DNA from 2 places in the Oricola thermophila genome. Region 1 is predicted to be linked to the other one. Evidence: predicted binding sites of a transcription regulator. Region 1 holds the regulator's gene; the other holds the start of a gene.
What was found. The regulator HrcA, encoded in region 1, represses chaperone genes, less so after heat shock. The targets are predictions, from matches to a motif close to GTTAGCACTCNCNNNNNGNGAGTGCTAAC.
Positions count from the first base shown of each region.

Region 2: groES (co-chaperone GroES) is a predicted target of HrcA. The motif match lies at 5,836-5,864, and genes of this name have one in related genera.

Region 1 covers NZ_CP054836.1:3,231,583-3,239,436, reverse strand. The annotation lists gene HTY61_RS15580 (methylated-DNA--[protein]-cysteine S-methyltransferase) at 1-800, opposite strand, end outside; gene HTY61_RS15575 (DUF2244 domain-containing protein) at 874-1,368, opposite strand; gene nth (endonuclease III) at 1,403-2,167, shown strand; gene HTY61_RS15565 (sulfate transporter family protein) at 2,164-2,892, opposite strand; gene HTY61_RS15560 (adenosine kinase) at 3,009-4,007, shown strand; gene grpE (nucleotide exchange factor GrpE) at 4,041-4,784, opposite strand; gene hrcA (heat-inducible transcriptional repressor HrcA) at 4,874-5,971, opposite strand; gene rph (ribonuclease PH) at 6,074-6,796, shown strand; gene HTY61_RS15540 (VOC family protein) at 6,800-7,213, shown strand; gene rdgB (RdgB/HAM1 family non-canonical purine NTP pyrophosphatase) at 7,210-7,854, shown strand, end outside; gene hemW (radical SAM family heme chaperone HemW) at 7,838-7,854, shown strand, end outside.
Region 2 covers NZ_CP054836.1:2,601,899-2,609,752, reverse strand. The annotation lists gene HTY61_RS12545 (ABC transporter ATP-binding protein) at 1-397, opposite strand, end outside; gene HTY61_RS12540 (ABC transporter permease subunit) at 405-1,193, opposite strand; gene HTY61_RS12535 (ABC transporter permease subunit) at 1,330-2,211, opposite strand; gene HTY61_RS12530 (extracellular solute-binding protein) at 2,281-3,582, opposite strand; gene groL (chaperonin GroEL) at 3,805-5,439, opposite strand; gene groES (co-chaperone GroES) at 5,505-5,801, opposite strand; gene HTY61_RS12515 (TadE/TadG family type IV pilus assembly protein) at 5,969-7,456, opposite strand; gene HTY61_RS12510 (TadE/TadG family type IV pilus assembly protein) at 7,476-7,854, opposite strand, start outside.

The sequences.
Region 1 (7,854 bases):
TTGCCGACGGCGCGGTGGCACGGCACCACGAAGGAGACAGGGTTGGCGCCGACAGCCGCCCCGACCGCGCGCGGCGCGTCCGGCTTGCCGATCTTCCGCGCGATGTCGGAATAGGCGAGTGCCTTGCCCATCGGGATCTTCAGCAGCGCGTTCCACACCGAGACCTGGAAATCCGTGCCGATCAACACGACCTTGAGCGGCCGGTCGGGCCGCCAGTTGGCGGGATCGAAGATCCGCGCCGCATAGGGCGCCGTGGCCGCCACGTCCTCGCCGTAGCGCGCATTCGGCCAGCGCGACTGCATGTCGGCCAGCGCCTCGCGCTCCCCGCCGGGGTCGCAGAAGGCCAGTCCCGCCAGTCCGCGATCGGTGATCATGACCAGCGCCAGCCCGAACGGGCAGGCATGGAAGCCGTAGCGCATGGCAAGCCCCGCCCCCTTCGCCTTGAACTCGCCCGGCGACATCGCCTCGTGGGTGACGAACAGGTCGTGCAGCCGGCCCGGTCCGGACAGGCCGACCTCGTAGGCGGTGTCCAGCAGCGGCATGTCGCTGGCCAGGAGCCGGCGCGCATGGTCCAGTGTCACCGCCTGCAGGAACGCCTTGGGCGAAAGCCCCGCCCAGCGGGTGAACAGCTTCTGCAGCGCCGTCGGCTCCATGTTGACGGAGGCCGCCAGTTCCTCGAGCGAGGGCTGGTCGCGGTAGTTCTCGGAGATGGTCTCGATCACCTTGCGCACGATCTCGTAGTCGGCGCCGGCGGTGATCTCGTCGGTGAGTACGGTTTGCGGCTGGGTCATGGCGTTCATGGCGTGGTCCTTCCGGTCGCCGGACTTCACCACGAAGCGGGACGGCCCGCCACCCGTTTCTTGACGCCGCGGGTCAGCGCCTTGCCGTTGCCAGCGCGTTGCTGAAGGCGTCGGCGAAACTTTCCCGGTCGTCGGGATTGAGGAAGGCGCCGACCGGCGTGGTGCGGCCCTCGCCGGTGATCCGCATGGCGGTGATGCCGATTTCCTCGTGCCGGTCCACCAGGAACCGCGCCCAGAACGGGTTGTAGCGGTGGTCGGTGGCCTTTCCGGCCGGCGTGACCTTGCGGATCAGCAGTTCCCGGCGCGAGACGCGCACTTCCTCGCGCGCCCGGCCCGAGCGGTAGTTGAGCCGGAAGGCGATGTAGATTGCCAGCAGGTCGGCGCCGAGAAAGGTCGCGATCGGCCAGGCACCGGTGACGAGGAAGAAGAACGCCTGGACCAGCAGCACGCCGCCAGTCAGCACCATCAATATGGTGAAGCCGTTCCTCGAGAGCGAGCGGTGCGGCGTCAGCAGCGCGTTGAAAAGCGGCTTGTCGGCATGGTCCGGGGGGGCGCCGTGTTCATGCATTGTCTGCTCCATACGGGACCATTATAGGGGACGAATGAAAAAGCCAAAGCCCCAAAACGCCGCAGCGTCGTCCGCGAAATCCGCGTCGCGGCCGCGCCGGCGCCGCCTGGCCCGCTCGAAATACACGCCCGACGAGCTGCGCGAGATCTTCCGTCGCTTCTCGGTGCAGCGGCCGGAGCCGAAGGGCGAACTCGCCCATGTCAACGCCTTCACCCTGCTTGTCGCCGTGGTCCTGTCGGCCCAGGCCACCGATGCCGGCGTCAACAGGGCGACCAGGGAGCTGTTCCGGGTTGCCGACACGCCGGAGAAGATGCTGGCGCTGGGCGAGGAGAAGGTCGGGGAATACATCCGCACCATCGGCCTGTGGCGCAACAAGGCGAAGAATGTCATCGCGCTCTCGCGCAGGCTGGTCGAGGAGTTCGGCGGCGAGGTGCCGCGCACCCGCGAGGAACTCGTCACCCTGCCGGGCGTCGGCCGCAAGACCGCGAACGTGGTCATGTCCATGGCCTTCGGTATCCCGACCATCGCCGTGGATACCCACATCTTCCGCATCGCCAATCGCATCGGCCTGGCGCCCGGCAGGACGCCGGACGAGGTGGAGGAGAACCTGATGCGGGTGATCCCGGAAGAATACCTGTTCCACGCGCATCACTGGCTGATCCTGCACGGCCGCTATTGCTGCAAGGCGCGCAAGCCCGATTGCGAGGCGTGCGTCATCGCCGACCTCTGCAGGTACGAGGCCAAGAGCTGCGACGTGCCGGCGCCGCTGGTCGAGCTTCCGCCGCAGGTGATCGGCTAGGCCGCCCTTGCCCGTGCAGCCTCGCGCACGGCTATCGCCTTGTGCAGGTGCACCATCAGCGCCGCGCCGAACAGCGGGGTCAGTATGTTGAGCACCGGTACCGCCATGAAGGCGGCGATCACCAGCCCGGCGACGAAGATCGTTCCGCCGTGTTTCGATCGCAGCTTGCGTGCGTAGTCCTCGGGCCCGAAGCGCCGCGAGGCGAACTCGAAGAATTCGCGCCCCACGAGGTAGCCGTTGACGACGAAGAAGGCGATCAGGTTGATCCCCGGCACCAGCAGCAGGACCAGCGCCACCAGGTTGCCGGCTATGACGACGCCGGTGAACCGCACGGCCAGCCATATGCCCTCGGCGATCGGCATGGGTTTTCCGGGCGGATCGTCGGGGTAGAAGTGCCGTTCCACGCTTTCGGCGGCGTCGTCGAGGAACACGCCGGCGATAAGCGCGCTGACCGGCCCGATCAGGAAGGCCAGCACGACGGCCAGCCCCGTACCGGCGGCGAACAGTGCGAAAACGGAAAGCCAGCCCGTCCATTCGGGCAGCTGGTAGTCGAGCTGCAGCAGGTCGGAGAGCCAGGGAATGGCGAGATGGGTGACGCCCTGCGTGATGGCGATCCATGCACCGATCAGTGCCAGGATGGTCAGTCCCAGCGTCTTCCACAGGGTCTGGCGCATGCCCGGATCGGTCAGCGAGCGCAGCGCCAGGATGAAGGACGAGTAGATCATGCCGGTCACATGGCGATCTCTTCGGAAAATCGCAAGATGCGGCTTTTCTTCGCCCCGCCCTTCTCAACCGGGGCCATGCGGGTTAAACGCCCGGAAACACCAATTCCGGGGGATCCATGTCCGAGTTCGACGTCCTGTGCATCGGCAACGCCATTGTCGACATCATCGCGCGTGCCGAAGATGACTTCCTGCACGACAACGGCATCATCAAGGGCGCGATGAACCTCATCGACGCCGAGCGTGCCGAACTGCTCTACGACCGCATGGGGCCGGCCGTCGAAACCTCCGGCGGCTCGGCCGGCAACACGGCGGCGGGCATTGCCAGCCTCGGCGGAAGCGCCGCCTTCTTCGGCAAGGTCTCCGACGATCACCTGGGCGGCATCTACCGTCACGACATTCGCGCTCAGGGCGTCGCCTTCGACACGGCGCCGCTTGCCGGTACGCCGCCGACCGCGCGTTCCATGATCTTCGTCACGCCGGACGGCGAGCGCTCCATGAACACCTATCTGGGCGCCTGCGTCGAGCTTGGCCCCGATGACATCGAGGAGGACAAGGTCGCGGCCTCGAAGGTCACATTCTTCGAGGGCTATCTCTGGGATCCGCCGCGCGCCAAGGAAGCCATTCGCAAGGCTGCCGACATCGCCCATGCCCATGGCCGCGAGATGTCGATGACCCTGTCCGATCCCTTCTGCGTCGACCGCTACCGCGACGAGTTCCTCGACCTGATGCGTTCCGGCACGGTCGACATCGTATTCGCCAACGAGGACGAGGCGAAGTCGCTCTACCAGACCGCCGATTTCGAGACCGCCATCACGGCCATGCGCGACGATTGCAGCCTCGCCGTCGTCACCCGGTCGGAAAAGGGCTCGGCGGCCATGAGCCGGCGCGAGACGGCCAGCGTCTCGGCCATGCCGATCGAAAGGCTCGTCGATACCACCGGCGCGGGCGATCTCTACGCCGCGGGTTTCCTCTACGGCTACACGCAGGGCCGTTCGCTGGAGGACTGCGCGCATCTCGGTTCGCTGGCGGCGGCCGTCGTCATCCAGCAGATCGGTCCGCGCCCGCAGGTCTCGCTGCGCCAGGCGGCCATCGATGCCGGCCTTGTGAAGGCCTGACAAGAAAAAGGGCCGCTTGCGCGGCCCCTTTCGTCAGGCGTCCTTTTCGGCTTCCGGGTTCGGCGCGCCGGGTTCGGCTTCCGGGGCTGCCTGTTTCGGGCCGCCCTTCGCAACGCCGACCTTGGCCGGTCGCAGCACGCGGCCGGAAATCTGGTAGCCGGCCTGCACAACCTGCACCACCGTGTTGTTCGGCACGTCCGGATTGGGCACCTCGAAAAGCGCCTCGTGGAAATTGGGGTCGAACTTCTGGCCTTCCGGTTCCAGCTTGCTGACGCCGTGGCGCTCCAGGGTCGCGTGCATCTCGCGCTCGGTCAGTTCGACGCCTTCCAGCAGGTTCTTCAGCGTCTCGTCGGCGGTCTCGCGCTGTTCCTGCGTGACGTGTTCGAGCGCGCGACGCAGGTTGTCGGCGACGCTCAGCATGTCGGCGGCGAACTTGGAGATCGCGAAGGCGCGTGCGTCCTGCACCTCGCGTGCGGTGCGCCGGCGCAGGTTCTCCATGTCGGCGGCCAGCCGCAGCAACCGGTCCTTCATCTCGGCATTCTCCGACTGGATCGCCGCGATCTCGTCCTCGATATTGCGTGCTTCCTCGCCGGAGGTGCCGTCGGGTCCGTAGGTCCCGTCGTTTGCCTCGTCCGTCGCCCAGGCCGATTTGTCTTCCGTTTCCGGCGTCTTGCCCTTCTTCAGGATTTCGTCGGCAGCGCGTTTCAGCGCTTCGCGATCCTGCGGATTTGCCGTGCTGCGCACGGTCTCTTCAGGCGCCTTGTTGTCGTCAGCCATCTGGATGTCGTCCATGGTTGTCAGGGAAATGTTTTGACGGCGATATCGATGTTCGGTCGGCAAAAATCAAGGGCAGGGGCCGGATTCCCCTAGCCCTTCTCCATCAGCTTGCTGATCAGCTGCGCCGTGTAGTCCACCACCGGCACGATGCGCGCATAGTTCAGCCGGGTCGGGCCGATGATGCCGATGGCGCCGACCACGTGGCGGCTGGAATCGCGGTAGGGCGCGACCACCAGCGACGAGCCGGACAGCGAGAAGAGCCGGTTTTCCGAGCCGATGAAGATCTTCACGCCCGAGCCGGCTTCCGTGAGCTCCAGCATGCGCACGATCTCGTCCTTCCGCTCCAGCTCGTCGAACAGCAGCTTCAGCCGCTCGATCTGCTCCTTGTCCTGCACGTTCTCGATCAGGTTGGAGCGTCCGCGCACGATCAGCTGCGCCGGTTGGCCGGCCTCGGTGCCGGACCACACGGCGAGCCCGCGCGAGATCAGGTCCGCGCTGATCGCGTCGACCTCCGAGCGCAGCGCCTCCTGGCGCTGCTCGATGATCTGCCGTGCCTCCGAAAGGCTGTGGTCGCGGCCATAGTGGTTGAGATAGTTCGCCGCCTCCGCCAGCTGTGCGGCGGTCGTCCCGGCGGGCACCGTGATGACGCGGTTCTCCACGTCGCCATTGTCCCACACCAGCACGGCCAGGGCCTTGTTTTCCTCGAGCCGGATGAACTCGATGTGTTTCAGTATGCCTTCGCGCTTGGTTGCGAGCACGAGGCCCGCGCCGCGCGAGAGGCCCGACAGCATCTGGCTGGCGTCCGTGAGCAGCCTCTCCATCGACTTCTCGGCGCCGTCGCGCGCGATCTGCGACTCGATGAGCTCGCGCTCGGATTCGCTCACCTCGCCGATATCCATGAAGGCATCGACGAAGAAGCGCAGGCCCTGCTCGGTCGGCAGCCGTCCGGCCGAGACATGCGGCGAATAGATCAGGCCGAGCGATTCCAGGTCGGCCATGACGTTGCGCACCGATGCCGGCGACAGCGACATCGGCAGCTTCTTCGACAGGTTGCGCGAGCCCAGCGGCTCGCCTTCCTCGAGATAGGTCTCGACGATCAGCCGGAAGATCTCGCGCGACCGTTCGTCGAGCTCTGAGCTGATTTCGCTATTGGACAGCATCTTGGTCATCGGCGTTACGCTTGTCATGCCTGTATATAGTGTGTCCATCCGCAAACAAAACAATTGGTCCTAGGCATGTCGCGGCCATTGCTCTAGAACCCCGGCAGTTGAAAATCGCGAGGATTACCCATGGCCAGACCGTCCGGGCGCATGCCCGACCAGATGCGCACCATCTCCTTCGAACGCGGCGTCTCCAAGCACGCCGAGGGCTCCTGCCTGGTCAAGTTCGGCGACACCCACGTTCTCTGCACGGCGAGCCTGGAGGAGCGCGTGCCCGGCTGGATGCGCAACACCGGGCGCGGCTGGGTCACCGCCGAATACGGCATGTTGCCGCGTTCCACCGGAGACCGCATGCGCCGCGAGGCGGCGTCGGGCAAGCAGGGCGGGCGCACGCTGGAGATCCAGCGCCTGATCGGCCGTTCCATGCGCGCCGTTGTCGATCTCGAGGCGCTCGGCGAGCGCCAGATCACCATCGACTGCGACGTGTTGCAGGCCGACGGCGGCACCCGCACCGCCTCGATCACCGGCGGCTGGATCGCGCTGCATGACTGCCTCGACTGGATGCACCAGCGCCAGATGGCGTCGAAGACGCGCGTTCTGAGGGATCACGTCGCGGCCATTTCCTGCGGCATCTACCGGGGCACAGCCGTCACCGACCTCGACTATGCCGAGGATTCCGAGGCCGAGACCGACGCCAACTTCGTCATGACGGGTGCTGGCGGCATCGTCGAGATCCAGGGCACCGGCGAGGGCGCGCCCTTTTCCCGCGCGCAGTTCGACATGCTTTTCGCGCAGGCCGAATCGGCGATCGCGCAGCTCGTCGAGCTGCAGAAGCAGGCGATCGGGGCCTGAGCCGTGCCGCGCCTCGACGGCATCCTCGAGACGGCGCTCTACGTGGCCGACCTTGAGGCCGCCGAGCGCTTCTACGGCTCCGTGATGGGGCTCGATCGCATCGCCCGCGTCGAGGGACGCCACGTCTTCTTCGCCTGCGGAAAGGGCGTGCTGCTCCTGTTCAACCCGGAACGGACCGCCGTCCCGCCCTCCGACCCGGCAATGCCCGTGCCGGCGCACGGCGCGCATGGTCCGGGCCACGCCTGTTTCAGGGTCGATCCGGTGGAAATCGATGCCTGGCGGGCGCATCTGGAGGCGGCGGGCGTGGAGATCGAGGCCGATTTCCGCTGGCCCAACGGCGCCCGTTCGATCTATTTCCGCGATCCCGCGGGCAACAGCCTCGAGATCGCGGAACCGAAACTCTGGGGACTGGAATGACCCGCAAGCTCGAACCCGGCAAGCTCGTGCTCGCCACCCACAACGCCGGCAAGCTCGCCGAGATGCGCGATCTCGTCGGTCCTTTCGGTTTCGACGTGACCTCGGCCGGCGAGCTGGGTCTTGCCGAGCCGCCGGAGCACGGCACCACCTTCGAGGAGAATGCCCGCACCAAGGCCGTAGCGGCCATGGAGGCCACCGGCCTGCCGGCGCTCTCCGACGATTCCGGCCTGTGCGTCGACGCCCTTGACGGCGCGCCCGGCGTCCATACCGCCGACTGGGCGCAACTGCCCGACGGCAGCCGCGACTTCGCCATGGCCATGCGCAATGTCGAGGAGAAGCTGGCCGAGAGGGGTGCCACCGCGCCTGCGGATCGCACCGCCCGTTTCGTCTCCGTGCTCTGCCTTGCCTTTCCCGACGGCCATGTCGAGTATTTCCGCGGCGAGGTCGAGGGCACGCTGGTATGGCCGCCGCGTGGCGATCTCGGCTTCGGCTACGATCCGGTCTTCATGCCGGACGGCCACGATGTCACCTTCGGCGAGATGACCGCCGAGCAGAAACATGGCTGGAAGCCCGGCGATGCGGATGCCCTGTCGCACCGCGCCCGCGCCTTCCGGAAATTCGCGCATGAATGCCTTGGCGTC
Region 2 (7,854 bases), 630 kb from region 1:
TCGGCTTGCGGTCGAGATATTCCTCCAGCCGCAGGATCGCCGCCGCTTCCGCCACGCGCGTTTCGATGTCCGCCTTGCTCATGCCGCGGTTCTTCAGCCCGTAGGCCATGTTGTTGCGTACGGACATGTGCGGGTAGAGCGCGTAGTTCTGGAACACCATGGCGATGTCCCGGTCGGCCGGATCGACGTCGTTCATGACGCGGTCGCCGATGCCGATCTCGCCCTCCGTGACCGTTTCCAGCCCGGCGACCATGCGCAGCAGCGTGGACTTGCCGCAGCCGGAAGGCCCGACCAGAACGATGAACTCTCCGGCCCGGATGTCGAGAGAGACCTCGCTCACCGCGCGCAGGCCGCTTTGATATTCCTTGCTTACGTTGTCGATTTTCACTTGTGCCATGGTGGCCTCACTTGTCGCTTTCTGTCAGACCCTTGACGAACCAGCCCTGGAAGAAGATCACGATCGCGACCGGAGGCAGGATCGCGAGGATCGCGAGCAGGTTGGAGCGGCCGAATTCCGGGATGTGGTTGCCTTCGAGGCCCTGGGTGATCTGCTTGATGCCCTGGACGAGCGTGAACTTGCTCTCGTCGGTGACGATCATCGTCGGCCAGAGATACTGGTTCCATCCATAGACGAACATGATGATGAAGATCGCCGCGATCATCGTGCGTGACAGCGGGACCAGGATGTCGATGAAGAACTTCACCGGGCCGGCGCCGTCGATCCGGGCCGCCTCCACCAGCTCGTCCGGCACGGACATGAAGAACTGGCGAAAGAAGAACGTCGCGGTCGCCGAGGCGATCAGCGGCACGATGAGGCCCGTATAGGTGTTCAGCAGCCCGAGCTTCTGCGTCACCTCGTAGGAGGGGACGATGCGGACCTCGAGCGGGAGCAGGAGCGTCGTGAAGATCAGCCAGAAAGCCAGCGTGGCAAGGCGCAGCCGGAAATACACGATCGCATAGGCCGCGCACAGCGAGATGACGATCTTGCCGATGGCGAAGCCTACCCCGAGGATCAGCGAGTTCATGAACATGGTGAGCCCGGAATTGCTGCCGGAGAAGCTCATCGAACCGAACATCGCCTTCTCGAAGTTCGGACCGAACTGGTTGCCGATCGAAAGCGACGGCCCGTGCTGCATGATCTCGGCGTCGGGCACGGTGCTCATCTGCAGCAGCATCGCGATCGGCGCCATCATGAAGAGCGCGCCCGCGATCAGGATGGCGTGATCGGCGACCGCGCCCCAGCGCAGGCGCCGCCTTGCCGGCCTGGCGGCGACTGCCGGGGCGGCGGTGAAGTGTGCATCGGTGATATCTGTCATGGCCTTGGCTCGCTCAGGAATAGTGGATGCGCCGCTCGACCAGCCGGAACTGGAAGAGGGTGAGGATGAGAACGAGCACCATCAGCACGACCGACTGCGCCGACGACCCGCCGATATCCTGTCCGCGAAAGCCGTCGAGATAGACCTTGTAGACAAGCGTGATCGGGTTATCGCCGACATTGTTGCGCAGGATCGTGTCGATCATTCCGAACGTGTCGAACAGCGAGTAGGTGATGTTGATGATCAGCAGGAAGAAGCCCGTCGGCGCCAGCAGCGGGAAGGTGACCGTGAAGAAGCGCCGGAGACCCGACTTGCAGTCGATCATGGACGCCTCGCGGATGGCGCGCGGAATGCTTTGCAGTCCGGACAGGAAGAAGATGAAATTGACGGGAATCTGCTTCCACACCGATGCGACGATCATCGCGAAGGCGGTATCGAAATAGTCCAGTCGTACGCGGAAGTCCCAGCCGAACAGCGCGAAAAACTCGGTCAGCGGACCCCAGCGCTGGTTGAACACGATCAGCGTGATGAAGCCGGCGACGGGCGGGGCCACGGCATAGACCCACATCAGCAGCGTACGGTAGGTCTTCGCGCCCCGGATCACGCCGTCGGCCTTGACCGCGAGCAGGAGCGCGATGGCCAGAGAGAAGAATGTGACCAGCACGGAGAAGACCACGGTGAACCAGGCCGTCTTGAGGTATTCGTCGCTGCGGAACAGCCGCAGGTAGTTCTCCAGCCCGACGAAAGTGGAACCGAAGCCGAACGGGTCCTCGAGATAGAAGGACGACCGCAGCGCCTGGAATGCTGGCCAGTAGAAGAAAAGGGCGATGATCGACAGCTGCGGCAGAAGCAGCAGGATCGGCAGCCATCGTGTCGTGAAAACCGCGCGTTTCAAGTCGTGCCTCGTGCAATGGTGGAGCCGGCGACCGCCCGATGCGACCGCCGGCGGGAGTGCGAGGGATGGCTAGTTCAGCGTCTGGGCGAAGCGGCCCAGCAGCTCGTTGCCTTCCTTCTCGATGGTCGCCAGGGCGTCATCGATCGAGGTTTCGCCGTTCAGGAAGCGGGCGAGTTCGCGGTTTTCGACGTCGCGGATCTGGACGTAGAAGCCCATGCGGTAGCCCCTGGTGTTCTCGCCGGCGCGCAGCGACAGCTGCTTGATGCCGGTTTCGGCTGCCGGGAAACGCTCGTAGTGGCCGTCTTCCCGGGCCATCTCGTAGGCGGCCGTCGTGATCGGCACATAGCCCGTCTCGCGGTGCCACATGTACTGGACTTCCGGCGAGGTCAGGTATTCGAAGAACTTCGCCGTCGCGGCGTTCTCCTCGTCCGGATGGCCGGCCATGGCGAACAGCGAGGCACCGCCGATGAAGGTCTGGTAGCCCTCGCCGCCGGTGATCTCGGACCAGTAGGGCAGGAAGGTGTTGGACCATTCGAACGGCAGGTCGAGGGCGGTCAGGCCGCCGAAGTCGCCGGAGGAGCCGATATACATGGCGGCCTTCTGGTCGACGAACTGGGCCTTGTTGTCATCCCATCCGGTCCCGAAGAAGCCGAACAGGCCTTCGTCGAGCCACGCCTTCACCCTGGTGAAGTGATGCTTCATCTCGGGCGAGTTGATCAGGATCTTCGTGCCCTCGGCGCCGGTGTAGCCGTTCTCGTTGGTGGCGAACGGCAGGTTGTGGCGCGAGTGGAAGTTCTCGACGAATTCCCAGGGCAGGTGCGTCTGGACGAGCGGGATATAGCCGGCTTCCTTGAGCTTCGGCGCGATCTCCTCGAATTCCTCGTAGGTTTCCGGCACTTGGACGCCGGCTTTCTTGAAGGCGTCGGCATTGTAGTACATGACCGGCGACGACGAGTTGAACGGCATGCCGATCATCTTGCCGTCGGCATCGGCGTAGAAGTAGCGGACGCCCGGGATGTAGTCCTCGATGTCGAAGTTGACACCGTTTGCCTGGAGAAGGTCCTGGACCGGTACGGTCGCGCCTTTGGCGCCGATTACGGTCGCGGCACCGGCGTCGAATACCTGGACGATGTTGGGCTGTTCGCCGGCGCGGAATGCCGCGATGGCGGCCGTCAGGGTTTCCTCGTAGGAACCCTTGAAGACGGGGGTGATCTTGTACTCGTCCTGGCTTTCGTTGAAGCCCTCGGCGATCCGGTTGACGACATCGCCGAGATGGCCGCCCATTCCGTGCCACCATTCGATCTCGGTTTCCGCGAAGACGGAAACGGAAGAAGACAGCAATATGCCTGCTGCGAGCATGTGACGGATCATGTTGTTCCCTCCTGAGGACGTTCCACGATTGGAACGCTTCGGCAGGGGCTAGGAGAGTCCGTTGAACTTATCTTGACGTTTCGATGAACGTTGTGTGACGCCGGGCGTGCATCTGGGGAAAAGTGTGGATAGGGCGCTGCCGGGCGGCGGTTCGCGCGAAAAGGAAAAGGCCGGGCGATTGCCCGGCCTTCCCGAAAGAATGGCTGATGCCAAGCGCGAGGCTTACATCATGCCGCCCATGCCGCCCATGTCGGGCATTGCCGGGGCAGCGGATTCCTTCTTCGGAAGCTCCGCGATCATGGCTTCGGTCGTGATCAGCAGGCCGGCAACCGAGGCTGCATCCTGCAGGGCCGTGCGCACGACCTTCACCGGGTCGACGATGCCCATCTTGATCATGTCGCCATATTCGCCGGTCTGGGCGTTGAAGCCGTAGGTGTCCGACGCCTGGTCGAGGATCTTGCCGGCGACGATGGAGGCTTCCTCGCCCGCGTTGGTCGCGATCTGGCGAGCCGGAGCCTGCAGTGCGCGGCGGACGATGTTGATGCCGGCGTCCTGGTCGGCATTCGCGCCCTTGACCGACAGCGCACCCGATGCGCGCAGCAGCGCGGTGCCGCCGCCCGGGACGATGCCTTCCTCGACGGCCGCGCGGGTCGCGTTCAGGGCGTCGTCGACGCGGTCCTTGCGCTCCTTCACCTCGACCTCGGTCGCACCGCCGACGCGGATCACCGCGACGCCGCCGGCGAGCTTGGCAAGGCGCTCCTGCAGCTTCTCGCGGTCGTAGTCGGAGGTGGTCTCCTCGATCTGGGCCTTGATCTGGTTGACGCGGCCCTCGATGTCGGACTTCTCGCCGGCGCCGTCCACGATCGTGGTCTCTTCCTTGGTGATGGAGACCTTCTTGGCCGTGCCGAGCATGTCGAGCGTGACGTTCTCGAGCTTGATGCCGAGATCCTCGGAGATCACCTGGCCGCCGGTGAGGATGGCGATGTCCTCGAGCATGGCCTTGCGACGGTCGCCGAAGCCCGGAGCCTTGACGGCAGCGATCTTCAGGCCGCCGCGCAGCTTGTTGACGACGAGCGTGGCCAGGGCCTCGCCCTCGACATCTTCAGCGATGATGAGCAGCGGACGCGAGGACTGCACGACGGATTCGAGAACCGGCAGCATGGCCTGCAGGTTGGAAAGCTTCTTCTCGTGCAGCAGGATGTACGGGTCTTCGAGCTCTGCGACCATCTTTTCCGGATTGGTCACGAAGTAGGGCGAGAGGTAGCCGCGGTCGAACTGCATGCCCTCGACGACTTCCAGCTCGGTCTCGGCGGTCTTGGCCTCCTCGACGGTGATGACGCCCTCGTTGCCGACCTTCTGCATCGCCTCGGCGATCATCGAACCGATTTCGCTCTCGCCGTTGGCCGAGATGGTGCCGACCTGGGCGACTTCCTCGGAGGTCTTGATCTTGGTTGCCTTCTTCTGCAGCTCGGCGACGACTTCCGAAACGGCGAGGTCGATGCCGCGCTTCAGGTCCATCGGGTTCATGCCGGCGGCAACGGCCTTGTGGCCTTCCTGGACGATGGACTGGGCGAGAACGGTCGCGGTGGTGGTGCCGTCACCGGCGATGTCGTTGGTCTTGGAAGCGACCTCGCGCAGCATCTGCGCGCCCATGTTCTCGAACTTGTCCTCGAGCTCGATTTCCTTGGCGACGGAAACGCCGTCCTTGGTGATGCGCGGCGCGCCGAAGGACTTGTCGATGACGACGTTGCGGCCCTTGGGGCCGAGCGTGACCTTCACCGCGTCGGCGAGGATGTTGACGCCGTCCAGCATGCGCTCGCGCGCGGTACGGCCGAATTTGACTTCTTTGGCTGACATGGTTGGATAACTCCCGGGCTTTTCGCCCAATCAGAACTTACTGGAAAGGATGACGGGTTCCGGCCTCAGCCGACGATTCCCATGATGTCGGCTTCCTTCATGATCAGAAGGTCTTCGCCGTTGATCTTGACTTCCGTGCCCGACCACTTGCCGAACAGGATGCGGTCGCCGACCTTGACGTCGAGTTCGACCAGCTTGCCGTTCTCGTCGCGCGCGCCCGGACCGACGGCGACAACTTCGCCTTCCGACGGCTTCTCTTTTGCGGTATCCGGGATGATGATGCCGCCTGCGGTCTTTTCCTCGGATTCGACGCGGCGCACGACGACGCGGTCGTGCAACGGACGGAATTTCATCTCTGCCATTGACCTGTACCTTGTAAATGTTGGCGTGAAATCTATTAGCACTCGCTCCTGTCGAGTGCTAGCGGGGAGGACATAGTGACGCCGACAGGCCGAGTCAAGGATGGGCCGGCCATGCGGAGAACATGGTAAACGCGGCCGCCACCGATCCGGGCGGCGACCGCAGGCCGCTACTTGACGATGCGCAGCTTGGACAGCTCGGCGCCGATGGCACCGAAGGCGCTCTCCAGCGTCGCCCTGCCGGGCGCATGGTAGTACTTGCCGGGATCGGTGGCGCAGTCCTGGAACAGCGTTTTCGTACTCGAGCTCGGGCTGGATCCGAAGGTCACCGTGTAGACGATTATGTCCTGGTTTTTCGCCGTCGTGCACAGCGTCTTCAGCCGCTGGTCGACGATTCCCTTGGCCGTGTTCTTGTTCGTCGTGTGGAATATCTCGTTGGCCTGCGCCTCGCCGAGTCGGCCGTAGCCGGTATAGTCGGAAGCGCCGGGGTGGGCCTTGTTCGGCCCGGCATCGCCGGGCAGGTCGTAGAACAGGTTGTCGCCATCGGTCATGATCATGATCGCCTTGCGCCAGCGTGGGCTGTCCCACAGCGTCGCCCCTGTCTTCGGGTCGATCTCCGTGCTTTCGTCGAACGGCTCGCCGGGCGATAGCGTGCGGATACCCCAGGCCATGCCGATGTCGCCGAGGGTGCCGCCGCGGTTCCAGGCCGTCAGCGCGTCGACGGCCGCCGAGACGGTGGCGTAGGAATTGGTCAGGGGTGTGATCGGGGTCGGGCAGCCGATATTCGGGCCGGTGATGCCGTTGGAATCGCGCTCGCCGCCGGGGATGATCGAGTCCGGGTCGTCGAGGTCGTAATCGTTGTCGTCGTCATCCGGATACCAGAACGGCTGCCACTTCTCGACGTCTGGTCCGGTGTCGGCGATCGAGTTGGCGCCGCTGCGTTCCAGCACGCAACCCTTCCACTTGGTCTTGTCGTCCGGGTCGCGCTCGCCATAGGGGTGGGAGGGATCCACGATCGATTCCGCCTCCTCGCCCGGATTGACCACGGATGCATAGGGCACGATGGCGACGCGGAGATCCTCCGGGTCGCTTTCGCCGTCGAAGACCGCGTCGACCAGGATGTCCGAGGCGCTGCGCAGGGCCTCGATCTTCGAACCGCTCCACATCGAACCGGTATTGTCGAGCACCAGGCTGACGAGCAGGCCGCCGCCGGCGCGCTTCACGGTCGTCGTCACCGCCACCTCGACTTCCGTGACCGCGAAGATCGACATGAACAGCGTCTCCATCGAGGCCTGGCCGTTCACGGTGATCTCGTCGCCGGAAGTGCTGGTGGAAACCGAGGTCAGGGCGGCATCGTCGAGCGTGAAATTCTGTTCGACGAATTTCTCGGCCAGCGCGTCGATCGTGTCCTGATCCTCGTAGACGGTCGCCACGGCCAGCGCCGCGGCGTCGACCGCCGATTGCAGGTGATACTGCGTCAGCAGGAACCGCGAACCGTCGATGGAGAAGCCCACCGCGCCGAGCAGCGGAATGAGCAGTATGGCAAAATTCACCGCCATCGCGCCGCGGCCATCGTCCAACAGGTCGCGCAGCCGCTCCAGCAGGCGCTTGTTTCGGCGTGTCGGGACAGGTCGGTTGCGGTTCATGTCTTTGTTCATGTCGGCGCCTCCCGGACAATCATTCCGGCGGGATGTAATCCCAGTCGGGATCGGTTTCGGAGACATTGCCGTCCATCGCGATCGCGCGCGTTTCGCGCGGCCGGAAATAGACGACGGTCGAGATTTCGCGGGAATCGGATTCCCAGATGAAGTTGAACGGGCTCGAATAGGTCATGTGCGCCTCCAGTCGCAGCACGGTGTCTGCCGGCAGGCCCATGCCCGTGACCTCCTCGACACCGAAGACCCGGGGCGCGCCCCCGGCCGAACGCGTCCACAACAGGACCGGTGTGCCATCCGCCTTGAAGCCGATGGAGGAGACGTGGATGTCGATCTTGTGGTCCGGGTCGAAGCCCTCGATCATCTGGTCGGCGGCGTTGAGGATTGTCGTGATGGAAGCC